2 regions of the Kribbella sp. NBC_01245 genome follow, and region 2 is predicted to be linked to the other one. Evidence: riboswitches for the same ligand, from Rfam matches in the RefSeq annotation. Region 2 holds a riboswitch; the other holds the start of a gene.
The links. Region 2 has a riboswitch for ZMP and ZTP ahead of OG394_RS19665 (metallophosphoesterase family protein). Riboswitches for the same ligand answer to the same signal wherever they lie in the genome.

Region 1 (14,224 bases), 3.1 Mb from region 2:
TCGCGATACCCGTGAAGACGGCCTCGTCGTAGTTGACCAGGTCGATCTTGTTCACCGCGAGTACGACGTGTGGCACCCGCAGCAGGCCGGCCACGGCGAGGTGCCGCCGGGTCTGCTCCAGTACGCCGTGCCGCGCGTCGACCAGGATGATGACGACGTCGGCCGTGGACGCACCGGTGACGGTGTTCCGGGTGTACTGCACGTGTCCCGGGCAGTCGGCCAGGATGAACGAGCGCTTGTCGGTGGCGAAGTACCGGTAGGCGACGTCGATGGTGATGCCCTGTTCGCGCTCGGCCCGCAAGCCGTCGGTCAGCAGGGCGAAGTCGAAGTCACCAGCGCCACGGGTCGACGAGACGTGCTGCACATGGGCGATCTGGTCGGCCAAGATCGCCTTGCAGTCGTGCAGCAGCCGTCCGACCAACGTGGACTTTCCGTCGTCGACCGAACCGGCGGTCGCGAGTCGCAGCAGTGTGCTCATCAGAAGTACCCCTCGCGTTTGCGGTCTTCCATGGCTGCTTCGCTGACCCGGTCGTCGGCGCGAGTGGCGCCACGCTCAGTCAGTTCACTCGCGGCGACCTCGATGACGACCTCGGCGGCCGATCGAGCCTCACCCAGTACGGCGCCAGTGCAGGACATGTCGCCGACCGTTCGGTACCGAACAATCTGCGACGAAACGATCTCGCCGGCGCGCGGTTGCGAATAGGGGCCGACGGCAAGCAACATGCCGTCGCGCTCGAACACGTCCCGGCTGTGGGAGTAGTAGATCGACGGCAGGTCGATCCCCTCACGGTCGATGTAGTTCCAGATGTCGAGCTCGGTCCAGTTCGACAGCGGGAACACGCGTACGTGCTCGCCGGGCTTGTGCCGCCCGTTGTACAGCGACCACAGCTCGGGCCGCTGGTTCCGCGGATCCCACTGGCCGAACTCGTCGCGCAGGCTGAAGATCCGCTCCTTCGCGCGGGCCCTCTCCTCGTCACGACGGCCGCCACCGAAGACGGCGTCGAACCGGTTGCCGTTGATCGCGTCCAGCAGCGGCACCGTCTGCAGCGGGTTCCGGGTCCCGTCGGCCCGCTCGCGCAGACGCCCGTCGGCCAGGTAGTCCTCGACCTTAGCGACCACCAACTTGAGGCCCAGCTCAGAAACGACCCGGTCGCGATACTCCAGCACCTCGGGGAAGTTGTGCCCGGTGTCGACGTGCAGCAGCGTGAACGGCACCGGCGCCGGCGCGAACGCCTTCCGCGCCAGGTGCAGCATCACGATGGAGTCCTTGCCACCGGAGAACAGCACGACCGGGCGCTCGAACTCGGCGGCGACCTCACGGAATACGAACAGCGACTCGCTCTCGAGCGCGTCCAGCTCACTCACGATCGTTGTGCTCATGTGTGCAACCCGCATTCCACCTTGCCGGAACCGGCCCAGCGACCGCTGCGCGGGTCTTCGCCCGGCGCGACCTGCTTGGTGCACGGCTGGCACCCGATGGACGGGTAGCCGTCGTACTGCAGCAGGTTGACCAGTACGCCGTTGTCGGTGATGTACGCGTCGAGGTCGGCCTGGGTCCACGGCGCGATCGGGTTGAGCTTCACCATGTCGCGCTTCGCGTCGTACTCGACGATCGGGGTGTTGGCCCGCGTCGGCGCCTCTTCACGCCGTACGCCGGTCACCCAGGCCTTGTAGCCCGAGAGCACCCGGTTGAGCGGCTCGACCTTGCGCAGCGCGCAGCACTTGTCGGGCTCCCGCGCGAACAGGTCTTTGCCGTACTCGGCGTCCTGCTCGGCCACGGTCTGCTTGGGCGTCGCGTTGATCAGGTTGATCGGCAGCGTCGCCGCCACGGCGTCCCGGGTGCCGATCGTCTCGGCGAAGTGGTAGCCGGTGTCGAGGAACAGTACGTCGACGCCGGGCGCCGCCTCGGCCGCGAGGTGGGGGAGTGCGCCGTCCGCCATCGACGCCGTCACGACCAGCTCGTCACCGAAGGTCTCCCGCGCCCAGGCCAGTACCTCGACCGGGGACGCGTCTGCTAACCGTTCGTTGGCCTCTTCGGCCAGGGATTTCAAGTCGGTGCTCATTCCACACTCACCCGCAGTCCGATCATCTTCAGCTGGAACACCCGTGCACAGGGCCGGCACTCCCAGGTGCCATGCCCGTCCTCCGCGGGACGCAAGTCCTCATCCCCGCAGTAGGGGCAGTACAACGGCGCAGCGCGTTCGCTCACTGAAGTGCTCCTTCTTCGGCACGGACGACCCATTGGGCGAAGCGCTCGCCCTCGGACCGCTGGGACAGGTAGTTCCGGGTGACGCGTTCGACGTAATCGGCCAAGTCGGTCGAGGTGACCTTGTGACCGCGCAACTTGCGGCCGAACCCGGCGTCGAGGCCGAGCCCGCCGCCGAGGTGGACCTGGTAACCGGGGACTTGCTTGCCCTCGGCATCGAGTACGAGCTGGCCCTTGAGGCCGATGTCCGCGACCTGGATCCGGGCGCAGGAGTTCGGGCAGCCGTTCACGTTGACCGTGATCGGCACGTCCAGCTCGGGGATGCGCTCTTCCATCTCACCGATCAGCTCGGCGGCGCGGCCCTTGGTCTCGACGATGGCCAGCTTGCAGAACTCGATCCCCGTGCAGGCCATCGTGTTCCGGCGCCAGGCCGACGGACGAGCCTGGAAACCCAGACCCGCGAGGGCGGTGACGAGCGACTCGACCTGGGTCTCCTCGACGTCCAGCACCAGGAGCTTCTGCTGGGCCGTCGTACGGATCCGGTCCGAGCCGTGTGCGGCGACCACGTCGGCGACCTTCGCCAGCGTCGCGCCGTTCACGCGGCCGACGACCGGGGCGACGCCGATGTAGAACTTGCCGTCCTTCTGCTTGTGCACGCCGATGTGGTCACCCTGTACGGCGGGAACCTCCGGCGCCGGGCCGTCGAGCAGCTTGCGCTTGAGGTACTTCTCCTCGAGCACCTCGCGGAACTTCTCCACACCCCAGTCGGCCACCAGGAACTTCAAGCGGGCGCGAGTCCGCAGCCGGCGGTACCCGTAGTCGCGGAAGATGCTGCACACCCCCCACCAGGCCAGGTGCACCTCCTCCAGCGGCACCCAGACGCCGAGCCGCTTGGCCAGCATCGGGTTCGTCGACAGCCCGCCGCCGACCCAGAGGTCGAAGCCCGGGCCGTGCTCAGGGTGGTTCACGCCGACGAACGCGACGTCGTTGACCTCGGGCACCACGTCGTGCGAGGGGTGGCCGGTCAGCGCGGTCTTGAACTTGCGCGGCAGGTTCGAGAACTCGGGCGAACCGATGTACCGGCTGACGATGTCGTCGATCGCCGGCGTCGGGTCGATGATCTCGTCCGCGGCGATCCCCGCCACCGGGCTCGCGATGATGATGCGCGGTACGTCGCCACAGGCCTCGGTCGTGTACAGCCCGACGGCCTCCAGCTTCTGCCAGATCGCGGGGATGTCCTCGACCCGGATCCAGTGCAGCTGAATGTTCTGCCGGTCGGTGATGTCGGCCGTGTCCCGGGCGTACGTCGTAGAGATGTCGGCGATGACCCGGAGCTGCTCGGTGGTGAGCTGGCCGCCCTCGATCCGGATGCGCAGCATGAAGTACTTGTCGTCCAGCTCTTCCGGCTCCAGGGTCGCGGTCTTACCGCCGTCGATCCCGGGCTTGCGCTGGGTGTAGAGACCCCACCAGCGGAAGCGGCCGCGCAGGTCCGCCGGGTCGATCGAGTCGAACCCGCGGTGGGCATAGATGTTCTCGATCCGAGCCCGGACGTTCAGGCCGTCGTCGTTCTTCTTGTTCTCTTCGTTCTTGTTCAGCGGCTCGCGGTAGCCGAGCGCCCACTGACCCTCGCCCTTGCCTTTGCGCGGGCGTGGTGCTTTAGCGGCGGGATTCCTGGTGGCTGGGGTGGCGCCAGTCGTCATCCGGAACGGGTCCTTGTCTGCGAAGACAGGTGCGTCCGCGAGGCGAGCTCGAAACGTCGTCGGTTCGAAGCGGTCTGCGCGAAGCGCACCCAGCGATGATCATCGGTAGGCCCTGCGGAGGGGCCGGGCTGGGGTCAGCTCGAAGGACGACACATGGCACTGCGCATACGCCCGAGGTCGAGATGAATCCGACCTACGAGATGCGGCGTGTGGGCAGCGAACATGCTGATAAGAGTCGGCTTGATTGCGCCGTAAAGCAACTGGTCATCCCATTATGTGGGACCAGATCTCATGATATGAGCAGATTTCGAGTTTATTCCCAACGACTCAGCCGAATTCAGTGCTGCGCATCACACCGCTGCGAACAAGCGATCGTGGACTCAGCCGACGGGCTGCCAACCAGGGGGCGGGTCCTCGCCGGTGCGACCATCGACGGCTTCGCGGAGGAGGTCAGCGTGGCCGGTATGCCGCCCGTACTCCTCGATCAAATCGCAGACGAGTCGTCGCAAACTGGCGTGCTCGCCTTCCGGTGTCGAGACGTGGGCGGGCTGATCGAGGCCGCCGTCGGCGAGCGCCGCGGCCAGTGTCGCGCGGGAGCGCTCGACCGCGCCGTCCCAGAGGGCGTACAGCCGCTCGGGGGAGTCGTTGGCGGCTGACTCGAACTCCCAGTCGTTATCGCCGGTCCAGCCGAGGCTGGTCCACGGTTCGCCCACTTGTTCACCGCGGAACTTGGTGGTGAAGGTGTAGTCCTCCACGGCTGCCAGGTGTTTGAGCAGGCCGCCGATCGTCAGCCTCGAGGCGCCGATGCGGGTCTGCAGCCCGGCCGCGTCGAGGTCGTCGGCCTTCCAGCGGAAGGTGAACCGCAGCCGGTCGAGCGCGCCGGCGAGGTGCTCGGCCTCCGTGCCGGCAAATGGTGGTTCCCATGGGATGTCGGCTGGTGGTTCCCAAAGTGTCATGCCGAAAACCGTATCTCCGGCCATGGACAGTTTTCGGTGCCGCTGCTCTTGCCGGGGCGGCGGGGAGGCCTTAGCGTTCCGATCGTTAGGAAAGTTTCCTAATAGTTCGAGAAGGAGCGCGGTTGTGAGATCGTCTCGCCGGGTTGTGCTGGCCACGTTGGCCGTCTGTTCGTCCATAGCCGGTACCGCGGTCGTGGTGGGGTCCACCGCCGGTGCCACCGAGACCGACGGCGCCATGCAGGACGCCGTCACGATGCAGGATGCGGTCACGATGCAGGACGCGGTGACACCGCTGGTCCGGGTCGATCAGCTCGGGTTCGGGGTCGGCGAGGCGAAGTGGGCGTACCTGATGAGCCCGCAGGCCGCCGCGGGCAAGCCGTTCACGGTCCGGGATCGCCAGGGCCGGCAGGTCCTGACCGGTCGCGCCGGGGCCGACCTGGGCAAATGGAACGACGCCTACCAACACGTGTACGCCCTTGATTTAAAGGCATTGCGCCTCCCCGGCACCTACACCGTCGACGTCGGCGGCATCACCTCGCCGGCGTTCCAGGTCGGTGGCCCGCGGATGTTCCGGAAGGCCGCGGACAAGGCGATCACGTTCTTCGCCTCACAGCGCGACGGGCTCAACGTCGTACCGGGGGATCTCGATCGGAAGCCGTCGCACCTGACGGACAAGGCCGCGCAGGTGTACGAGTTGCCGGTCTTCGCCGGGGATGACACGGACGTGACGGTTGGCGAGCTCAAGCCGATCGCCGGTCAGACCGCGGACGTCGAAGGCGGCTGGTTCGACGCGGGGGACTACCTCAAGTTCACGCACATCGCGGCGTACACGGACACGATGTTGTGGGCCTCTGCTCGCGACGCTCGGCACGCTGACGCCAAGGTGGTGCGCGAGGCGCGGCACGGGCTCGACTGGCTCGACAAGATGTGGGACGAGAAGACCCGCACGCTCTACATCCAGGTCGGCGTGGGCACCGGCAACACCGAGGGCACGTTCGTCGGCGATCACGACATCTGGCGCCTGCCCGAGGAGGACGACGCCGACAACGAGCCGGCACACCGCTTCCTGAAGAACCGGCCCGTCTTCCGTGCGGCGGCGCCCGGCGAGAAGATCAGCCCGAACATCGCGGGCCGCATGGCCGCCGCCTTCGCGATCGCGGCCCAGGTCGAGCCGGACCGGGTCAAGGCGCGCCGCCACCTCACCACCGCCGCCCAGATCTACGCGCAGGCGCAGACGACCGGTGTGACCCAGCTGATGACGTCGCTGCCGTTCGCGTTCTACCCCGAGAGCGCCTGGCGGGATGACCTCGAGTTGGGCGCGGCCGAGTTGGCGCTGGCCGGGAAGCGCCTCGGCGATCCCCGGTCGAAGGTCTGGCTGGGACAGGCCAGGCATTGGGCCGGGCAGTACCTCGCGCACGAGAAGGGCGACACCCTCAACCTGTACGACGTGAGCGCGCTCGCGCATGCCGACCTCACCCGCGCGATCCGGGCCCACGGTGGTACGGCCGCCTCGACGCGCGACCTGGTCGGCGATATCAAGGCCCAGCTCGACCGGGGTCTCGCCAAGGCGACCAAGGACCCGTTCCAGGCGGGTGCGGCGTACGACGAGTTCGACTCCGTGCCGCACGCCTTCGGCCTGTCCGCGACGAGCGACCTGTACCGCAAGGTCACGGGCGATCGCCGGTACGAGGCGTTCGGCACCCAGCAGCGCAACTGGTCGCTCGGCGCGAACGCCTGGGGTACGTCGTTCATGGTCGGCGTCGGTACGTCGTACGAGCGCTGCCCGCATCACCAGATCGCGAACATCCAGGGCAAAACCGCCGTCGGCGCGGTGGTCAACGGGCCGAACAGCGAGGGCCTGTTCGCGGATGGCCTCGGTGACAACCTGGATCGGATGAACCCGTGCCCTGCGGACGGCATCGACCGCAACGAACAGTTCACCGGCCGCGGCTCCCGCTATGTCGACGACGTCCGCTCGTGGCAGACGTCCGAACCCGCCGACGACTTCGCCGCCATCGCGGCGTACGCCTTGACGCTCGATGGGAAGTAATTCACGGATTGGTTGACTGATCAGTGGGTAAGGTCCAGGACTGCTCCGGCCAACCGGTCGGGGCAGTCCTGTCTGATGTGGGGGAACAGCATGCGCTGGAAGTCCTTGTTCGTCGTCGCCGGCCTGGTGGGTAGCGCTCTCGTGGTCAGCGCGCCGATGGCCCAGGCCGCAACGACGAACGCCGCTGCACCAGCCGCCGGGCGTTGCAGCCTCGTCCCACCGACCCGCCTAGTCATCTCGGCGCCGTACCGCGCGGTCACTCTTCGCGTCGGATCCGACTGCGTCGCCGGAGGTTGGGACAACGCCGGCTGGACCAGCTATCACCCGACCAGGGGAGTGCAGGAGGTCGCCTACTTCTTCCGCACGTCGACCACCATGGTCATGGATCTCTACGACTACGCGGACCTCGGCCGCTGGACGTGGCGCCCGAACGGCGCCTACGACACCAACAACCTCCCGATGACCCAGAACAGCCCGTACAGCGACGTCAAGGTCGGCTCCTGGGCCGGCCTGACCGCCTCCCGCAGCGGCTCAAAGGTCACCTTGAACGTATCCGCCGCCCGCTACGCCACCAGCCTCAACAAGTTCATCCCCTACACCGCCGCCATCGGCCAACTCCAGTACAAGGCCCCCGGCGCCACCACCTGGATCGCCCTCAAGTCGGTCAAAACCACCTCAACCGGCAAATACACCTACGCCTACACCTCAGCCGCCGCCCGCGACTACCGCGTCTACTTCCCAGCCACCGGCCTCATCTGGAACGCCGCCAGCACCACCATCCGCAAGTAGCCCCCCGCACATCACGAAGGCGTCGGTTCGGGACCACTGGTCTCGGACCGACGCCCTTTCTACCAACAGTAGATGTAACGCTGCGTGGTCGATTCCGATGTAGCGGGCAGGGTTGGGGAACGGGTGGTCATCTCGACGCCATATCGAGCCATCACCCTCCGCCTAGACAGCAACTGCGCGGCTGCGGGTACGTCGTATGCGGCCTGGGACGCCTACCACGCGACCGGAGGCTGGCAGCACATTGCGATCTTCGACAACACGTCGTCGGACGTTTGGGATCTGTACGACTGGGAGCAGCTGGGGCGCTGGACGTGGCGTCCTGGTGGCGCCTGGGACCACAGCTACAACGATGTGTGGCAGAACCAGCCGTACAGCGACATCAAGATCGGCTCGTGGGCCGGCGTGACGCCGACGCGGTCGGGCGCGAAGGTGACGCTCAACGTGTCAGCGGCGCGGTATGCGGTCAGCCTCAGGAAGTTCGTCCCGTCCGCGGCGGCTGTTGGGCAGTTGCAGTACAAGGCGCCCGGCGCGACCAAGTGGATCGCGCTCAAGTCGGTCAAGACCAGCTCGACCGGCAAGTACACCTACGCCTACACGTCGACGGCAATTCGCGACTACCGCGTGTACTTCCCGGCGACCAACGTGATCTGGAATGCCGCCAGCGCGACTGTCCGCAAATAGAGAACGGCCCGGGATCAGCCGGGCCGTTCCACTAATGCGTCAGTTGAGGTCGAGGCCCGGGTAGAGCGGGTGGACGTCGAGCAACTCGGAGGCGGCGGCGCGGGTCTTGTCGGCGACGCCGTCGGCCAGGACGTACTTGGCCTTTGACGGTGCGCCCGCGGCGGTGTTGGTCGGGGTCGTCGCGGACAGGACGTCCACGATGAGCTCGGCCACGCGGTCGAAGTCGTCCGCGCCGAAGCCGCGCGAGGTCAGCGCGGGCGTGCCGATCCGGACGCCCGAGGTGTACCAGGCGCCGTTCGGGTCACGCGGTACGGCGTTGCGGTTGGTGACGATGCCCGCGTCGAGCAGGGCCGACTCGGCCTGCCGACCGGTGATGCCGTACGACGAGACGTCCAGCAGCACGAGGTGGTTCTCGGTGCCATCGGTGACGATCTTCGTGCCGCGCTTCATCAGGCCCTCGGCGAGCGAGACGGCGTTGTCCGCGACGTTCTGCGCGTACGTCTGGAAGGACGGCTGCTTCGCCTCGGCGAGCGCGACGGCCTTGGCCGCCATCACGTGGCTGAGCGGACCGCCGAGCACCATCGGGCAACCACGGTCCACCGCGTCGGCGTACTCCGGCTGGCAGAGCACCATGCCGCCACGCGGGCCGCGCAGCGACTTGTGCGTGGTCGTGGTGGTGACGTGGGCGTGCGGTACCGGGTCGAAGTCGCCGGTGAAGACCTTGCCTGCGACCAGACCGGCGAAGTGCGCCATGTCGACCATCAAGGTGGCGCCGACCTCGTCCGCGATCTCGCGCATCTTGGCGAAGTCGACCTTGCGCGGGTAGGCCGAGTAGCCCGCCATCAGGATCAGCGGCTTGAACTCGCGGGCCAGCCGGGCGACCTCGTCGTAGTCGAGCAGACCCGTCTCGGTGTCCGTGCCGTACGACGTCTGGTGGAACATCTTGCCGGAGATGTTCGGGCGGAACCCGTGGGTGAGGTGACCACCCGCGTCGAGCGACATGCCGAGCATCTTCTGGTCGCCGAGCGCCTTGCGCAGCTTGGCCCAGTCCTCGTCGGACAGGTCGTTCACGTGCTTCGCGCCGGCCTCGGCCAGGGCCGGGGACTCGATCCGCTGAGCCAGGATCGCCCAGAAGGCGACCAGGTTCGCGTCGATGCCGGAGTGCGGCTGGACGTACGCGTGCGGGGCGCCGAACAGGTCCTTCGCGTGGTCTGCGGCGAGCTGCTCGATGGTGTCGACGTTCTGGCAGCCGGCGTAGAAGCGGTGGCCGACGGTGCCCTCGGCGTACTTGTCCGAGAACCAGTTGCCCATCGTCAGCAGCACGGCCGGGGAGGCGTAGTTCTCACTGGCGATCAGCTTGAGCGAGGCCCGCTGATCGGCCAGCTCGGAGCGGATGGCGCCGGCCACGGTGGGTTCGACCGCGCCGATCACCTCCAGCGCGTTCTTGTAGGCCGCGGATGCGGCGGAGGCGTCGAACGATTGCGTCATTGCTCGTCTCCAGAAGTGTGTGCATGGCGTGGCACCCAGGCGCGCGGTGCCGACAGGTTCTCGCTCCCCGGTGGTCGATCCCACCCAAGCGCCAGTCGCGACGGACCGAGCCTAGTGGACCAGTACCCGGTCGACGATGCCGGGCAGCTCTACTGATGGTGACAACGTCCCGAACACGCCAGACCAGTCGCCGCCGAGCCTTGAAGCGATAAACGCGTCAGCAATCTCAGGCGGCGCGTGTCGGGCCAGTAGCGAGGCCTGCAGGACTACAGCCATCCGTGCCGCCAGTACGCGCGCACGCCCTTCGATACCGTCCAGGTCGGCCAGCATCGTCAGTACGTCGGTGATAGCCCGGTCCAAGTGGCTGCTGTACCCCTTGGCCGTCCCAACCTCCGTGAGCCAGGCATCGAGCGATTCGGGCCGCTGTAAAGCTCTCAACACGTCTAGCGCGTTGACGTTGCCCGAGCCTTCCCAGATCGAGTTGAGCGGGGACTCGCGGAACAGCAACGGCATACCCGACTCCTCGACGTACCCGTTGCCGCCCAGACACTCGAGCGCCTCGGCCACCATCATCGGGGTCCGCTTACACACCCAGAACTTGGCCAGCGGCAGCGCGATCCGCCGGAACGCCGCGTCGGCCTCACCGGCGTCGACCGCGGCCGCGAGGCGCATCGCCAGCATCGTCGCGGCGGCCGACTCGAGGGAGAGGTCGGCCAGTACGTTCCGCATCACGGGCTTGTCGCGCAGCAGGCCACCGAAGGCGCTGCGATGGGTCGCGTGCCAGGTCGCCTCGACCAGGGCCCGGCGCATCAACCCGGCCGAACCGAGCACGCAGTCCAGCCGGGTGGCCGCGACCATCTCGATGATCGTGCGAACGCCCGCGCCTTCGTCGCCGAGGCGGTGCCCGACAGTGCCGTGGAACTCGACTTCGCTGGACGCGTTCGACCGGTTGCCGAGCTTGTCCTTCAACCGCTGCAACGCGAAGACGTTCCGTGAACCGTCTTCAAGGACGCGAGGTACGACGAAACAGCTCAAGCCACCCGGCGCCTGCGCGAGTACGAGGAAGACGTCCACCTGCGGCGCCGAGCAGAACCACTTGTGCCCGGTCAACCGGTACGAGTCGCCAACCGGTTTGGCCTCGGTCAGGTTGGCCCGGACATCCGAACCACCCTGCTTCTCCGTCATCCCCATCCCCGCGAGCGCCCCCGGCCCGGAACCACCCGGGTTGTACGACGGAGCGGCCAGGCGGGGAACCCAGTGCTCCGCAAGCGCCTTGTCCGCACGGAGGGCCGGCACCGCGGCGTACGTCATGGAGATCGGACAACCGTGTCCCGGCTCGACCTGTCCCCAGACGAAGAACCCGGCCGCGCGACGCAGATGGGCCGACGGGTGATCCGACAACCAGGGCGCGGCCTGCAACCCGAAACCGACGGCCTTGTCCATCAGCCAATGCCAGGACGGGTGGAAGTCGACGCGGTCCACGCGGTTCCCGTACCGGTCGTGCGTGCGCAATACCGGGGGATTCTGGTTGGCGGGCAACGCCTGGTCGAGCGCCTCGCGACTGCCCGCGAGGGCGCCGATACTCGTGAGCTTGGCGTCGTTCGCGAGGTCGCCGTACGGCGTGAGGGCATCGCGCAGGGACGCGTCGGCCGTGAAGAAGTTCACGCCGTCCAGCGGGGGAGGCTGGTTGGTTACCGCAAATGGGTCCGCCATGTCAGTACGGTAAGCGGTATGGCACGCGTGGGGTCTGAGACCTCTGTCTCACTGGTCTGGATCCGACGGATACTCGGAGTGACCTGGAAACTGCTCACCCAGACCGTCGGCACCTGTCTGCGCTATCGCGTGACGGGTCTGGCGGCGGAAGCGGCGTTCTTCGCGATCCTGTCGCTGCCGCCGCTGATCTTCGGTCTGGCCGGGTCGATCGGTTTCATCGTCTCGCGGTTCTTCGACGCGGCCACGATCGACCAGATCAAGCTCGAGATCGCCGAACTGGCCGCCCGCGCGCTGACCGACGACTCGGTTCAGGCCGTCATCGTGCCGACGCTGGACGACGTGCTGGCCGGTGGCCGGCCGGACGTAATCTCGATCGGTTTCCTGCTGGCCCTGTGGTCCGGCAGTCGAGCGCTGAACGTCTTCGTCGACACCATCACGATCATGTACGGCATGGGCGGCAAGCGGGGCATCGTCCGGACCCGAGCGCTGTCGTTCAGCCTGTACTGCGTCGCGCTGCTGATCGGCGTGATCGTGCTGCCGCTGGTGCTGGCCGGTCCCGAGGCGGTCGCCGACGTGCTGCCGGCGCGAGTCGAATTCCTGAACCAGCTGTACTGGCCTGTCGTCACGGTGCTGTCCGCGGGCTTCCTGAACACGCTCTACCACTTGTCCGTGCCTGTGCGTACACCTTGGGTGTCCGATCTGCCGGGGGCGTTCCTGGCGTTGTCACTCTGGATCCTTGGCAGCTTCCTGCTGCGCTGGACCCTGCAGTCGACCGTCGGTGGTACGTCGATCTACGGGCCGTTGGCCGCACCGATCGCCGTACTGCTGTGGCTCTACCTGACGGCCATCGCGGTGCTCATCGGCGCCGCCCTGAACGCGGTGATCGACCGGATGTGGCCGGACAAGGCGCGCAAACCCGCCAAGGCCTCCCGGAAGCGCGCCGAGCCTGAGATGAAGGCCGAGCCGGAACCGGTGCACGCGCACGCTCAAGACCTGGACGACGTCGATGAGGTGGTGGCGGAATCGCCGGAGCAGCGGCAGCGGCCGGAGGTGAAGGTGGCCGAGGCGGTCGAGTCGCTGACGTCCGACAAACCCGTCGTTCCCGGGCCGCCGGACCCCGAACCTGTGACTGAGGTTGCGGGTAAACCTGAGGTCGAGAGTGAGCCCGTCGGAAAACCCGGTGCGCCCGCGAAAGCCGACGACGTACGCTGACCGTGTCGCGACAAGCCGCCCCGAGACCCGGGCGCGGTTCTGAACCCGGAAGGAGTGAGCGATGACCCAGCACCTGGCCATCGAGGCCGCTCCTGTTCCGTCCGGCCGCTGAGCTGATCCGCCGCCGGACCTCTTGAAAGGTTCGTCGCAGATGTCTGCAACGCTGACCGCTCTCGGCCTCGACGGCCCGACGGCGGAGTACTTCGAAACACTCGACTTGATCCCGGGCCGCGTCGCCCGGGTCGACAAGGGCCTGAGCACGGTTCTCACCGCGGACGGCCCGGTGCGGGCCTCCTGGTCCGGCGACATCCTGGCGGCGATCGCGCTCGACGCGGAGGCCACTCCGTGCACCGGTGACTGGGTCGCGTTGCGGCTCTGGCCGGATGAGCGCATCACGGTCGAGGCCGTCGCCCCACGCCGTACCAGGATCATCCGGGCCGAGGCGGGCAAGACCTCCCGCGGCCAGGTCCTCGCCTCGAACGTGGACGTGGTCGCCATCGTGGTCGGCCTCGAACCCGAACCCAACATCGGCCGCATCGAGCGATTCCTCGCCCTGGCGTGGGAGAGCGGCGCGCATCCCGTCGTGATCCTGACGAAGGCCGACCTGGTCAACGACGCCGAGGATGTCGCGGAGGACGTCGCGACGGCCGCGCCCGGCGCCGACGTACTCGTCTGCAGCGTGACCACCGGCGAAGGGGTTTCTCGCGTTGCTGAGCTCCTGGCCGGCAACCAGACGCTCGCGCTCCTCGGCGTCAGCGGCGCCGGCAAATCGTCCTTGGTGAACGCCCTTGCCGGTGCCGAGGTGCTCTCGGTCCAGGCGATCCGTGATGACGGCAAAGGCCGTCATACGTCCGTACGACGTGAGCTCATCCCGATGCCCGGAGGTGGTGTCGTCATCGACACCCCAGGGCTGCGAACCGTTGGCCTGCAGGAATCGGGCGACGGAATGGCCTCGGCCTTTCCGGATGTGGCCGCGCTGATCGACGGCTGCCGCTTCAAGGATTGCTCCCACCAGAACGAGCCGGGTTGCGCCGTACTGGCCGCGCTGGACGACGGCACGCTGCCGTATCGGCGGTACGAGAGCTGGGTGAAGTTGCAGAAGGAGGCGGCCTGGATGGCGCGGCGCAACGACCTGCGGATGCGGTCGGCGGTCAAGAAGGAATGGGCCGCCCGGACGAAGGCGCACAAGCGGGATATCAAGCCACGCTGAGATGCCGGGTTTCCACCTGCGAACGCCTCGCAGGTAGAACTGTCGGAGCGATGTGATTAGGTGGCTCCGCCTCGGTAGATCGGGGCGGAGAGGAGTTCGTGTCTTGTCCAAAGCCAGTTTTGGGCTGGCGGCTTTGCTGCTGGTCGTGTCGGCTTGCTCTGGCCCCAAGCCCGCTGATGAGCATGCCGGTCATCCCGCGGGTGCGATGGTCGACGTCAA
Region 2 (14,224 bases):
CCGGCTGCAGAATCACCGCGGGCGGAATCATCAACCCGGCAAGGAGAACGAGCAGCGCAGGCCTGGTCCATGAAGCCCGGGATCGAACCAGGTAATGCGCGAGCATGGCCGACAACAACGTCAACAGCACAACCGAGAACACCGTGATCTGGACGCTGTTCAGCAACGACGACCAGAAGAGCCCGTCCTCCCGGCCAAGCACAGCGCGCAGATTCTCGAGCGTCGGAGCCGTCGGCAAACCGAGCGGCGACGCCTGGATTTGCGAAGCCGGCTTGAGCATTCCGGTGATCACGATGTAGATCGGAAAGAAGAACAACGCGGCCCCGACCACCGCGCCAACAGGGCGCAGCAACCTCATAGCTGCACCTCGCGCCGCTGCAACAAACGCAGTACGACGCCGCTGAGCAGCACGATGATCGCCAGCATGACCGTGGCCTCCGCGGCAGCCGACCCGATCCGGTCCCCACGCACGCCCTTCTCGATCACGTCGAACGCGATCGACGCCGTCGAGTTCCGCCCGGGCCCGCCGTTCGTGAGCACCAGGATGTGCTCGTAAACCTTGAAGCCGCTGATCAACAGCATCACCGTATTGATCGTCACCGAGGCCGCGATCATCGGCCACGTCACCGAGCTGAAGCGCCGCCACCACCCGGCGCCATCCACGATCGCCGCCTCATACAGCTCCCGCGGTACGGCGTTGAGCCCGGCCAGGTAGACCACCACGCAGAACCCGAGCATCTGCCAGCACAAAATCCCCGCGATCGAGAACAACGCCATTCGAGGATCCGCCAGCCACCGCGGCGCCGAGGACACCCCGAGATCAGCCAGTACGGCGTTGAGCACGCCATCGGGCCGCAGCAGGCTCTGCCAGATGACGCTGACGACGATGCCGCTGAGGATCACCGGTGTGAAGAAGACCGAGCGCAACAGCCGGTAAAGCCTGGTCTCCCGATCGAGCAGCAGTGCGATGGCCAACCCAACGACGTTCGGGACGATCACGACAACGGCCGTCACCACGAAGGTGTTCTTCAGGACCAACCAGAACTGGTCGTTCCCAGCTAGCCGCTCGAATTGGCCGAACCCCACCCACTCCGTCGAAGGCGCGAACCGGGTCTTGTCGGTGAACCCGAGCGCCACCGTCCACACGATCGGGACCAGCACCAGCAGCCCGTACAACGCGAGACCGGGCAGCGCGAAGCCGGAAAACTCCCGAGCTCTTCGTGTACTACTTGAGATCGGCGTACTCCTTGTCCAGCTTGGCAGCGACCGCCGCCGCGTCCGACGTACCGTTGAGGAGTTCGACCGCGAGCTGCTCGATCGGCTTGGTCATCGCGGCGGGCAGGCCGTTGTCGCCCTGCTCGATCGAGAAGGCGGGTGTGACCGTGTCGTCCTTCACCGCCTGCTCGTACAACGCGAGCGTCGCCTTGAACAGCGGGCCCATATCGGCCGGCGGCTGATACCCGGCGACCGTGTTGAACGTGCCGTCCGCCTTGGTGAACGCGTCCGCCGTCGCCTTGTCCTTGGTCCACTCCAGCGCGAACCGCTTCGCCAGGCCGACGTCCTCCGCCTTCGCGCTGACGCTCAAACCGCCACCGGTCAACGTCGGTACGACGGCCTGGCCATCGTCGGTGGGCCAGGCGAACACGCCCACGTCGAACTTGGGTTTGTCGTTGTCGGCCGACGTCGCGAACCACGAGCCCATCGGGTACATCGCGGCGGACCCGGCGCGGAAGGCCTTCTCGTGATCGGCGTACGACCGGCTCGTGCCCTGCTTGTCGAGGTAGCCGAGTTGCGCCAGCTGGGCGATCTTCCCAGTGGCCTTGACGAAGGCGGCATCGGTGAAGGTCTTGCCGCCGTCGGTGATGGCCTGGTTGAACTTCGGGTCCGCGCGGTAGACGTCCGTGCCGAGCACGCCCACCCACGGGTACATGCTCGCGAAGGTGTCCTGACCGCCACCGCCGACCGCGATCGGCGTGACCCCGGCCGACTTCAGCTTGGCGCACGCTGCGAGGAATTCGGCCCAAGTCTTCGGCGGCTGAGTCACGCCTGCCTTCGCGAAGGCGCCTTTGTTGTAGTAGAGCAGCGATTGCGGCTGCGCGTTCGTCGGCAGCTGGTACACCTTGCCGTTGATCGCGCCCGACGTCGGCGACGCGAAGTCCTTGAGCTCGTCAGCGGTGAACTCGGCCAGCTGCCCGCCCTCGGCGAAGCCCTGCGGGTTCACGGCGAGCATGACGTCGGGGAGCTGGCCGGAGGACGCGAGCTGCTTGGCGTACGTCGTGCGGTCGACGTTCGGCGTGACCAGCTTCTTGATCGTCAAACCGGGGAACTTGGCGGACACCCGGGCGATCGTCGAATCCCAGAGCGTGGCGGGCAGATTCGGCGTCTCGAACGTGAGCATGGTCAGCTCGACGCCACCCGACGACGCTGTGCTGGATGCCTTCCCGCCACTCGTACAGCCGGCGAGCGCTACCGTCATAACTGTCGCGGCGGCGACCGCTCCGGTCCAACGTGGTGCCATCAGGGGTCCTCCGGTCCTGGTGGTCTGCGCCGGGAGGGGCGTCGCCCGGTTAGAATATGCAGGCCAGTTAGCATTATCACCAAGGATCGCGAGCATAAGGACGATGCCAGGGATGAGTCAAGGACGAGATGCCGGCGGCCGGTTGGGTGACTCGTCGCTGTTGCGGCGGTTGAACCTGTCAGCGGCTCTCGGCGCGTTCATCTCTTCGCCCGCGCTGACCCTGCGCGAGCTGCGGGCGGTGGTCGGCGTTTCGCGCCCGACCGCGGAGGACCTGCTGGCAGAGCTGCTCAACGTGGGCCGGGTCGAGGAGACGGCGCCACCTCGGCGTCCGGCGACCCGCGGTGCCGGGCGACCCGCGCGACACTTCCGGTTCCGGGCCGAGTCGGGTTACGTCAGCGGCATCGACATCGGCGCGCACAAGACGATGGCCGTCGTCACGGATCTGCGTGGCAACACCCTCGCGACTCATCGGCAAGAGCTCGATCCCGAGCTGGACGCGCCTGCCCGGCTCCGCGAGGCCGTCGCGACGACGCGCGCCTGCTGGGCGCAGGCCGAGATCCCGCCGGAGGCCATCAGTGGAATCGCCTGCGGGGTGACGGGAACGCTGCGCGCACCGGAAGGCGTTCACGATGTGGCAGCCGGGCCGGTCGGATCGGGCCTCGCGCCGTACTCGCTGCCGGGTTTCACCACGACAGACGTGCCTGGGGTGTTGTCGGAAGCCCTTGGCCGGCCGGTGGCCGTGGCGAATGACGTGAAGCTGGCGGCGCTCGCCGAGCATTGGAAGGGCGCGGCCCAGGAGCACAAGGACATCGTCTACATGTTCGCCGGTCATCGCGCCGGCGCGGGCGTGCTGCTCGGTGGTCAGGTGCATCAGGGTCGCCATGGCGCTGCCGGTGAGATAGGCGCTTGGCCGATGCTCGGGTGGGAGGCCGCGGTCGCGAAGTTGCACGCTCGCGGCGCTGCCCTTGCCGCCTCGGACGAGCCGGCTGGTCGTGAGGGTGAATTGGTGATCGCCTCCGCGGCGCGCCAGGATCCCGAGAGTCTCGAGGTGCTGATCGAGTTCGCCGAGGTGCTCGCGCGGGGTGCGGCGGTGCTGGCGCTGGCGGTGGACCCGGAGATCGTCGTGCTCGGTGGCGGCATGTCCCGCGGTGGCGCGATCATCGCCGAGCCGTTCCGCCGGGAGTTGGCCCGGTTGGCGCTGTTCCCGCTCGAGGTGGTGACGTCGACGATGGGCGCGGACTCGGTCGCCCTCGGTGCCGCGAAGTTCGCGCTGGACACCGTCGTCGCGGATCTCCTGGCCGTCGCCGGGTCCTGACCTCTTGACCGTTCGCGGGACGGCTTGGTAGACATCGGATCTCCTCGAATAGGAATCCTTGTTGCCAATATTCGCCGCCCCCGATCCGAGAGAACGGTGGTCATGAGATTCCGCCTGCGCCCGCTCATGTTGGTCCTCGCGTTACTCGCCGGACTGCTCGGAGCGCCCGTTGCCAATGCCGAGGTCGACCATCCCCGTCAGCAGTGGATGCGCGATTCGACGGCCGGCCTGTTCCTGCACTGGGGCATGTTCACCGCGCCCAGGCACACCGATTGCGCCGGCTGGGCGCGCGACGTCACCGCCGGCGGCTGGAGCGCCGACTACTGGGTGACGGAGGCCCAGAAGTTGCGCGCGTCGTACATCGTGCTCGCGACCTTCCACAGCCGCCTGGGGTACGCACGGCCCTGGCCTTCCGACATCCCGGGTAGTTGCGCGACCGAGCGCGACTTCCTTGGCGAACTCGTTGCCGCGGGCAAGAAAGCGGGCGTTCGGATCCTGCTTTACATGACCGATGATCCGCAATGGCACAACGAGGTTCCCGGCGTGCAGACGCTCGATTCGGCGGCCTATTCCGCGTACAAGGGTCAGTCGGTCGATCTGACCACTCGCGATGGTTTCGGGATGTACAGCTACGACCTGTTCCACGAGGTGATGGACGACTATCCGGATCTGTCGGGGTTCTGGATCGACAACGACAACGCCTATTGGGAGCGGAATCAGCTGTACGAACAGATCCGGGTGAAGCGGCCGTCCTGGTTGTTGAGCAATAACAATGAGGACACCCCGATCATGGACACGGTCAGCAATGAGCAGAAGACCGGTATCACTCCCGCGTACGACTATCCGCAGGCGACGTTCACGCCGATGCCGCGGTTGACCGAGGCGTGCTACAAACTGCCGACCAGCGGAGCCTGGTGGTACGACGGTAAGGACAACGCGGTCGACTTCGGCCTCAGTGTCGGGCGGTACATCGCCAACGCCGGCTCGTCGATCAAATCGCTGATGGCCGAAACCGCCATGGTGAACGGGAAATTCCCGCCGAGTCAGGAGAAGTTCAACGACTTCATGGACGGGTGGCTGCCGTCGATCTGGCCGTCGCTCAATGGCGTCGAGGGCGGCGGATATCTGTACGGCGGAATGCAGCCGGGCTCTTGGAATGACGGTGCGCACGGGGTGATCACCGTCGACGACGAGGCTCGGACGCAATACGTGCACGTGTTGACGCGACCGAAAGTCCAGGACCACATTCGCCTTCGGGATAACGGATATCTCGTCACCTCGGTGGCCGATCAGCGCACGGGAAAGCGGCTACGGTTCGCCCAGTCCGGTGGGTACTTGACCATTCTCGGGGTGTCGGAATGGGATACCTATGACACGGTCTTCCAGGTCCGGACGGCTGGTCAGCGGTATTACCACTCGGGTCTCAAGGCGTCCGCGTCGTCGGGTGCTTCCTTGGCCGGGAATGTTGTCGATGGCAACTACACCACCTACTGGGATAGCGCGGGGCAGCAGCCGGTGTCCGTGACAGTCGACCTTGGTGCGCGACGGAAGGCCGCGTTCCTGGCGATCAACCAGACCGAGTGGTCGCCGACGCATGCGCGGGAGTCGTTCGGGCGGCCGGAGGACTCGGCGCGGATCAAGGACTATCGCGTGTACGTCAGCAATGACGGGCGCAGTTGGGGTTCGCCGGTTCGGGCGTCTGCGCTGCCGAGTGCGCGGGGCACGCAGTTCATCGATCTGGGGGACCAATTCGCCCGCTTTGTGAGGCTCGAGGTGCTGGACACGTGGGGTGGGCCGCAGGCGCCGCGGTTCTACCGGCAGTTGCGGATCGACGAGCTCAAGGTCGGGTACGACTATCCGCGTTCGGGTGGTGGTGTCGTACCGCTTGAGGCCGAGTCGCCCACGAACGAGCGTGACGGGCGGGTTCGGGTGGAGCCGTGCCGGGGTTGTTCAGGTGGTGCGCAGGTCGTCGGGTTTGGCGGTGGCTCGCGGAATTCGCTCACCTATCGGGATGTGGCGGTCGCGAGCGATGGCGAGTACCGGTTGCAGATCGACCACACTTCGGGATCTTCGGTGAAGGTGCGGGTGAACGGTGCCGCGCCGAGGACGGTAAGCCTAGGTGCGGAGAGTACGGCTTTGGCGGTGCCGCTTCGGGCAGGGCGGAATAGCGTCGCCATCTATAGCGACGAGGCGCGCGGGCCCGGGATCGACCGGATCTCGATTGGCGGCCTGCCACCGGCGTCTTACGTTCCGAGGACGACGATGACGGTCAATCCGGCGGGCGTGCTGTGGGTTGGACCCGGGCAGCAGACGTTCGACGTGTCCGCGCAGTTGCGGCTCGACGAGGACGCGGTCGAGGACGTGCGGATGGCGGCGAGTGTGCCGGCGGGTTGGACTTTGACGGGGCCGGAGGTGACGGCGCCGGGGCTGCGGTTAGGCCGGACGATCAAGGGCGCGTGGACCGTGACGACGCCTGCGGGAGGTCAGACGGGTCCGGTCGACGTACCCGTGGAGGTGTCGTTCAAGGTCTACGGGCGGGCGCAGACGGTTCGGAAGGTTGTGCCGGTGCGGGTTCGTCCGGCGGACCGGGTGTTCATGCGGGAGGCGGAGAGCTCGCAGAACTTCTTGAGTGGTGCGGGTATCACCAACTGCTCGAAGTGCTCGGGTGGTCAGAAGGTCCGCAACCTGGGTGGTAGTCCGTCGGACTTCGTACGGTTCGACTCGGTGACCGTGGACGCTGCTGGGGAGTACACGGTGTTCCTGGATTACACCGTGAACGGCAACCGGGCGTTCTTCGTCAGCGTGAACGACGCGGCACCGGTCGAGGTGAAGGTCAGTGGGCTGGGCAACGACACCCCTGCCACCACGTCGATCCGGGCCAACCTCAAAGCCGGGCAGAACACGATCAAGGTCCACAACGACACGGAGTCCGCGCCGGACCTCGACCGTCTGTCGATAGGCCACTGAGCACACCCCCTCCTGAACCGGGGCGGTCAGGAGGGGGTGGCGTGGTCGTACCGGCTGGCCAGTTTGGTCAGGTGGGCCACGAGTTCGGGCGGGCCGTCGACGTGGAAATCCGTGTCGAGCAGGCCGAGGTGGACGGCGAGACTTTGCAGCGAGTCGGAGCCGGTCGTGAACAGGCAGCTGGTGTCGTCGATCGGCTCGACCGTGCCCGCGGCCGGTGAGATCATCGCGGCGATTCGTTCGGCCGGGGCATGCACGATCACCTTCGCCTGGTAGCGCCAGGCCGCCGTGGACGCTCCTCGCGATACGTACGCCGCCACGTCGCCGCCTTCGGGCAGCTCGCGCGGGGTGAAGCGCGGGCCGGTCGGGATGCGGGGCGCCAGGCGTTCGACCCGGAACGTCCGCCAGTCCTGCCGATCCAGGTCGTACGCCAGCAGGTACCACCGGCGGCCCCAGTTGACGAGGCGGTACGGCTCGACCCGGCGCACGCTGGATTCGCCGTTGTGCGAGCGATGGTCGAACCGGAGTTGCTCGCGATCCCGGCACAGCCAGGCCAGTTGCGTGAGCAGGCTCGGGTCGACGCTCGTCGTGGTGGTGTCGGCCGGAACCTGGACCGTGTACGTCGCCATCGCGTTCACCCGGCGGCGCAATCGCGACGGCAGGACCTGTTCGAGTTTGGCCAACGCACGATGGTCAGACGATTCACTTCCTGCACGTGCGGTCGTCGGACCCGGACGCGATTCCGTTGATCCTCACGCACGGCTGGCCGAACACCGTGGTCGAGTTCCTCGAGCTGATCGAGCCGTTGACCTCGCCCGGCGCCGGCGAGCAGGCCTTCCATCTGGTGATTCCGTCGTTGCCCGGTTTCGGCTTCTCCGGGCCGACCCGTGAGAAGGGCTGGAACCGGTATCGCACGGCCGCCGCGTGGGCGAGCTGATGCGGCGTCTCGGCTATGACAAATACGGTGCCCACGGCAACGATGCCGGCGCGTTCGTCGCGCCCGAGCTGGGGCGGATCGACCCGGACCGCGTCATCGGGGTGCACGTCACGCAGCTGTTCTCGTTCCCCTCGGGCGATCCGGCCGAGCTGGCGGACCTGACGCCGGAGGAGGGTGGGTATCTCGCGTTCCTGCAGAGCTTCCAGGACAACTCGTCGGGATATGCGAAGTTGCAGGAGACCGCCCCGCAGAACCTTGCCCACGCGTTGGCCGATTCGCCGTCCGGGCAGTTGGCCCGGATCGCGCAACTACTCGGTGGCACCAGTGACGAGCACGTGCTGACCAACGCGACGATCTACTGGCTGACGAACACGGGCGCGTCGTCCGCGCGGTTCTACTACGAGGATCGGCACGCGGAGCACCCGGCGGAGCCGACGGTCGCGCCGACCGGGCTGGCGAGTTTCGCGTATGACTTCCGGCCGTTGCGGCGGTTCGCGGACCGGGATCACGCGAACATCGTTTCGTGGCAGGAGTTCGACCGCGGCAGCCACTGGGCGACCCAGGACGCACCGGAGCTGCTGATCAGTGACCTGCGCCAGTTCTTCGGCAAACTCAACTAAATGCCGCGAGTGGTCACATCTGATCGGCGTGATGGATCCGAGGTGACCACTCGCGGCCAAGAAGTAGTAGGTGGTTAGACCTCGTCGTCGTCCTCGGGCTCCTCGTCGGCGTCGGCGAGGCTCCACTTCAGCTGGAACTCGACTTCTTCCTCACTGTCGCCGCGCTCGTGCTCGACGCTGACCTGCGCGTTCTTCGGCACGGTGAACCGCTCACCGGCGATCTGGATCCGGAACGGCTTGCCGGACTCCAGGGCGTCGGCGAGCCGGCGGAGCTTGGCCGCGAAATCCGCGACCGAGTAGTTGCGTTCAACGTCTCTTTCAGTCATGGCCGCAATCCTGGCATGGCCGCGAGGTCGTTCAGTCCTCGAGTACGGCGAGTTCCAGCTCGCGCAGGCGTTCCGGCTCGGCGATCACGTCGATACCGGTGATCCGGCCTTCGGTGATCGTGAACGTGAGGACCAGCTGAAGCCGTCCGCGCGGAGCCATGACGAGACCGACCGAACCGTCGATGAGGGCCGGCCGCGTCGACCGCACGCGCTCCGACGCGAGCAGCGCGCCCTTGGCAACGCGGCGAATCCCTTGCAGCACGATCGGCGCCGGAGTCGGGCCGACAGCCGGGTCGGCGTGCAGCACCACGTCGGGATCGAGCAGCGCCAGCAGCGCCTCGAAATCGCCGCCTCGGGAGGCGGCCAGGAACGCATCGACGACCCGGCGCTGGCGAACCAGGTCGGCCATCGGCACGGTCGTCGTACCTTGCACGCGGCGACGGGCCCGGCTCGCGAGTTGGCGGACGGCGGTCGGCGTACGGTCGATCATCGGGGCGATGTCGTCGAACGGTACGGCGAACATGTCGTGCAGCACGAAGGCGATCCGCTCGGCCGGGTTCAACGCGTCGAGGACGACGAGCATCGCCAGCCCGACCGAGTCGGCCAGCATCGCCTCTTCCTCGGGATCGACGCCGCCACGGACCTCTGGGCTGTGCTCCTCCTGGAGGTCCTCGCGGCGGGACTCGCGTGCGCGCAGGATGTTGAGGCAGACCCGCGAAACCACGGTGGTCAGCCAGCCCTCGACGTTCTCGATCTCGGCCTTGGTGCTGGTGTCGGCGCTGGTTTCGGTGCGGTTGAGGCGTAGCCAGGTCTCCTGGACGGCGTCGTCGGCCTCACTCGCCGACCCGAGCATCCGGTAGGCGATGGCCCGGAGGCGGGGGCGATTCTGCTCGAAACGCGTGGTCAGCATCACTTGCTCGTCCATCCGGTCACACTTTTCTCTGGGCGCGGGTCATAGCTGTAGAACCTGCCGATAAGGCTGGGAGAGACCCCGGCCCAACACTTTGGAGACACCATGACGTCAACCATCCTGGTCACCGGTGGTACTGGCACGCTGGGCCGCCGGGTCACCCCCCTGCTGCTGGACGCCGGCTTCAAGGTGCGGTTGCTGAGCCGGAGCAGCCACCAGTCCGGCGATGGTATCGAGTACGTCACCGGCGATCTGCTCAAGGGCGAGGGCGTCGACGCCGCGGTGGACGGCGCCGAGATCGTGCTGCACCTCGCGGGTGGCCCCAAGGGCGACGACGTGGCGACGCGCAATCTGGCCGAGGCCGCGGCGCGCGCCGGCGTACGGCACCTCGTCTACATCTCGGTCATCGGTGCGGACCGGGTCCCGCTGGCCTGGCTGAAGTCCAAGCTGGACGCGGAAAAGGCCATTGCGGAATCCGGTGTGCCGTGGACGACGCTGCGGGCCGCGCAGTTCAACGAGTTGACCTTCACGATGGTGGAGAAGATGGCGAAGCTGCCGGTCACGCCGGCGCCGGGTGGGTTGCGGCTCCAGCCGGTCGACTCCCGCGACGTGGCCGCCCGGTTGGTCGAACTCGTCCAAGGCGAACCTGCCGGGCTGGTTCCGGATCTCGCGGGGCCGAAGGTTTACGGAATGGTCGAGTTGGTCCAGGGCGTACTCGCGGCCCAGGGCAAGCGCAACCGCCCGAAGCTGCCGGTCCGCATTCCCGGCAAGGCGGGCAAGGCGTATCGCGCCGGTGACAACCTCACCCTCGACGCACCCAAGGGCGCCCACACCTGGGAGTCCTTCCTCGCCGACCGCCAGAACTGACCCGCCGCCGGTAATTGACCTGCGATGGCCCGGCGACCGTCGTACCTTTGCCTGACACGACTGGCGCAGGTGGATCACCACCGGGGAGTGGAAGTCGGAGCATCGACCGCCTGGGTGCTCCTCATCACCGATGAGGAGCCGTCATGACCCACCGTGTACTGCACTTGTCCGATCCGCATCTGGCGGCGCCGGGCGTCGACAACTACGGCGTCGATGCCGGCGCGTCCCTGGATCGGATCCTGTACGACGCTCGCTTTGTCCCGGATATCGACCTGGTCGTCGTGAGTGGTGATCTCGCGGACGACGGCAGTGTCGAGGGGTACGTCGGTGTGCTGGACCGGGTCGGCCGATTCGCTGCCGAGCGAGGTATCCCGCACGTCTACACCACCGGCAACCACGACATCCGTAAGCCATTCGCCTCGGTCCTGGGCTCGGGCCACCTGAGCCCGGACGGCACCGACATCGGCCGCCTCCTCGACGCGACGAGCGAGGTGCGCGCGGCGGTCAGTGAGGTGTCAGGACTGCGGGTGATCACTTTGGATAGCCTCGTCCCCGGCTCGGTCCACGGCCATGTCGGCGAAGACCAGTTGGAATGGCTGCGCACCACCCTTGCCGAACCAGCGCCGGCTGGGACGATCGTGGTCCTGCACCATCCGCCGATCGCGGTCCATTCGTCGCCATTCATGAAGTCCGTCGGCCTGCGAAACCCGGCGGATCTCGGCGCGGCCGTGGCCGGCAGCGACGTACATGTTGTGCTGTGCGGGCATTTCCACCTGCAGCTGACCGGCCTACTCCAGGGCGTACCCGTCTGGGCGACCCCCGGCGTAATAACGCGTATCGATCTCACCGCCCTGCCTGGCCTGGATCGAGCGGTCAAGGGCGCAGGCGCGACCGTCGTCGACTTGGGCGGTCCGGCCTCGCCGATGTTCCACACCCTGCAAGCCCGCGACCCCGAAGCCGGCGCGCAGGTCTATCTCCTGAACTCGCTCACCGGTGCCGTGGTGGAAGATGAATCCGCCTCTTTGTGACCACCTGCCCTAGCGCTCCAACGCCTCGAAAGGCATAACGGCTTGACCGTTTGGAGTGGCGTGATGTGATGCGAGTATCCGCTACAAGGGTGAACGCTGATCGGGGGTTGTCGCATGGAGCTTGACTGGGGCTTGGGGGAGTACGAGTTGACCGCGGCAAGGCTGGCGCCGGCCGCGGGGGCGGTGGTGGATGCCGCCGAGCTGGAGGTCGGTGAAGTCGTCGTCGATGTCGGTTGTGGCACGGGCAACGCGTCCATCGCGGCCGCCGAGCGTGGTGCGGTCGTGACCGGAGTCGACCCGGCCGAGCGGTTGCTGGCCGTCGGTACCGAGCGGGTCCGCGATCGATTCGCCGAGCAGGTGCGGTTCGTGAAGGGTGACGCGGCCGCGTTGCCGATGGCGGATGGTTCGGCGGATGCGGTGATCTCCGTCTTCGGGATGATCTTCGCGCCGGATCCGGCGGCCGCGATCCGCGAGTGCGTCCGCGTGACGGCGCCGGGCGGGCGGATCGTCTTCAGCGCGTGGACGCCGACCGGTCCGCTGCACCGGTTCAACGGCGCCATCTTCGAGTACATGCGAACCGCCCTGGGCGGGCCCGAGCCGGAGCAGGGGTTCCGCTGGCATCACCCGGACGATCTCGGCCCGGTCTTCGCCGAGCACGGCTTCAAAGGCGAGGTGACGCCGGCGAAGCTGATCTTCACCGCGGCCTCGATCGACGAGTTCACCAGCGAACAGGGCCGCCACCCGATGGCGATCGGGGGTACGGCGGCGCTGTCCGCGTTGCCCGACGGCGAGGCCAAGCTGGCCGGCCTGGAGGCGTTGATCACCGAACGCATCAACGAGGTCAACGAAGACCCACTCGCCTTCCAGATGACCGCCGACTACGTCATCATCACCGCCGCACCTGAGGCCTAAAGCCCTAGGCCCGGTCCTCGTCGGTCGGTCGCATGCTGTCGGTGGGGCGGACCAGTTCGAGGCCGGTGTCGCGTACCTCGGCGATGCTCTGGGTCAGCATGTCCGTCACCTTCGACGCGTCCTCGCCGAGGTCGTCAATCAGACTCGTGTCCGCGGCGGTCCCAGTCGCGGCCAGCAACTCCAGGTACTTGTCGCTATCCCGCAACGCCTCCCGCATCACGCCCTGCGCCAGCAACGCACCGTCGGCGTCGCGGACCTTGGCGGCGTACCGCTCGAGCGCTTCGACCTTGTTGACCGCGGCGGCGACCGACTGGTCCAAGGCGTCGCGTTGCGGTTGCAGCACTGCGAACACCGACGGGTGATCGACCCCGCCGCGCACCTCCCGCAACCGCTCGCGCAGGACCGATTGCCGGTGCAGGAGCAGGCCGATATCCCAGAGTTGTTCGGGCAGTACGACCTCGTGCTCGATGTCGTCCAGCAATCCCGCCTTGGTCACCGCGGCGGCCCGCACGGCCTTGACCGCCTCCTGGGCGCGAATCATCAACGGCTGCGCCACGCCGTCGAAGTCCTCCGGCAGCAGGTACTCCCCGTGGTGCTCGCGCGCGACCTTCCGGCCCACGGTCTCGTCGCTCACCGCGAAGAAGGCACACAGCAGGAACAGCCCCTCGGCGATGCCGATAACGATCGAGAGACCCAGCACGACCGCGTGCGGCAGAAACAGCTCGAAGAACCACCGCGACGCAAACCAGAGACCGACGGCCACGACCGCGAAGAAGCCGAACGCGGCCGACTGAACGCCGCGTTCGGCCTCGATGCCGGACTGCTTCGTCGGCGCGGGGCTACCGGCAGGCGTGAAATCGGCCGGATCGTCCCCGTACAACTTCCGCACCGTCGTCGGCAGCCCAGGCGCGAACACCGCCTCGACCTTCGGCTCCGCCCGCGGAATCTCGTCTGACACCCGCCCCCACCTCCCTAACGAGGTCCAGTGTCCAGCCCCACCAGGTCAATTCGGCTCAGAGCTCAGCCTCGATCGTGGACCAGAAAGCGGTCGCCACCGACTCGGATGGTGGCATCATCTGGGTCAGCAGTACAGCGGTGAGATCGTGCTCGGGATACGCGTACCAGCTGGTGCCGAGGCCGCCGCCCCAGCCGTACCGCTTCGCGTTCACCGACACCCCGTACCCCCAGCCGTCCCCATCGAGGAAGATCCCGGCCGGGCCGCCGGCGCGCTGCTCGGGCGTCAACTGATCGGTCGTCATCGCCCGGATCGACTCCTCGCCGAGCAACCCCGCGCCCCTGGCAAGCATGAACTCGCCGAACTGCAGGTAATCCGCAGCCGTCGACACCATCCCACCACCCGCATGCGGAAACACCGGCGGCTCGCGCCATTCGCTGCCCTCCACCGGATCGAACAGGACCAGTGCACCCGCGCCGTCCGAGACGTACGACGGAACCAGCCGCGCGTCATCCGGTACGACGAACCCGGTGCTGGTCATTCCAAGCGGCGCCAGGACGCGAGTCCGCATCAGCTCGGGCAACGACGCCTGCCCGGCACGCGCCAGCAGCACACCCAACACGGCGAACGCGACGTCGTACCGCCAAGTCCGTCCCGGCTGATCCATCAACGGCAGTTCGGCGAATCGCGCGAGCCACTCGTCCGGGCTATGCGTGATGGCCGAAGGCAGCGGCGGTCCCATCCCGAGCCCACGCGCCGCGGCGGCCTCCGCGGCCGGACAGCCCTCGACCTCGAACGCGAAACCGAATCCCATCCGCATCGTCAGCAAGTCCTCGACGGTGATGCTCCGCCCGGCCGGCTCGGTATCGGTA

Region 1: linked by a shared signal. The riboswitch ahead of OG394_RS05710 (glycine hydroxymethyltransferase) and the one ahead of OG394_RS19665 (metallophosphoesterase family protein) in region 2 are both predicted to bind ZMP and ZTP.

What each region holds. Positions count from the first base shown of each region.
Region 1 is NZ_CP108487.1:1,325,155-1,339,378, forward strand. It holds gene OG394_RS05665 (sulfate adenylyltransferase subunit 1) at 1-478, opposite strand, end outside; gene cysD (sulfate adenylyltransferase subunit CysD) at 478-1,380, opposite strand; gene OG394_RS05675 (phosphoadenylyl-sulfate reductase) at 1,377-2,063, opposite strand; gene OG394_RS05680 (hypothetical protein) at 2,060-2,209, opposite strand; gene OG394_RS05685 (nitrite/sulfite reductase) at 2,206-3,906, opposite strand; gene OG394_RS05690 (mycothiol transferase) at 4,287-4,862, opposite strand; gene OG394_RS05695 (glycoside hydrolase family 9 protein) at 4,987-6,912, shown strand; gene OG394_RS05700 (hypothetical protein) at 7,003-7,701, shown strand; gene OG394_RS05705 (hypothetical protein) at 7,786-8,382, shown strand; gene OG394_RS05710 (glycine hydroxymethyltransferase) at 8,422-9,870, opposite strand; ZMP/ZTP riboswitch at 9,897-9,979, opposite strand; gene OG394_RS05715 (acyl-CoA dehydrogenase family protein) at 9,982-11,583, opposite strand; gene OG394_RS05720 (YhjD/YihY/BrkB family envelope integrity protein) at 11,662-12,795, shown strand; gene rsgA (ribosome small subunit-dependent GTPase A) at 12,947-14,005, shown strand; gene OG394_RS05730 (hypothetical protein) at 14,109-14,224, shown strand, end outside.
Region 2 is NZ_CP108487.1:4,418,512-4,432,735, reverse strand. It holds gene OG394_RS19720 (carbohydrate ABC transporter permease) at 1-358, opposite strand, end outside; gene OG394_RS19715 (carbohydrate ABC transporter permease) at 355-1,176, opposite strand; gene OG394_RS19710 (ABC transporter substrate-binding protein) at 1,226-2,518, opposite strand; gene OG394_RS19705 (ROK family protein) at 2,631-3,833, shown strand; gene OG394_RS19700 (discoidin domain-containing protein) at 3,936-6,800, shown strand; gene OG394_RS19695 (helix-turn-helix transcriptional regulator) at 6,827-7,480, opposite strand; gene OG394_RS19690 (alpha/beta fold hydrolase) at 7,513-7,734, shown strand; gene OG394_RS19685 (hypothetical protein) at 7,722-8,354, shown strand; gene OG394_RS19680 (amphi-Trp domain-containing protein) at 8,429-8,680, opposite strand; gene OG394_RS19675 (sigma-70 family RNA polymerase sigma factor) at 8,712-9,605, opposite strand; gene OG394_RS19670 (SDR family oxidoreductase) at 9,696-10,457, shown strand; ZMP/ZTP riboswitch at 10,504-10,580, shown strand; gene OG394_RS19665 (metallophosphoesterase family protein) at 10,601-11,485, shown strand; gene OG394_RS19660 (class I SAM-dependent methyltransferase) at 11,600-12,397, shown strand; gene OG394_RS19655 (hypothetical protein) at 12,402-13,355, opposite strand; gene OG394_RS19650 (serine hydrolase domain-containing protein) at 13,411-14,224, opposite strand, start outside.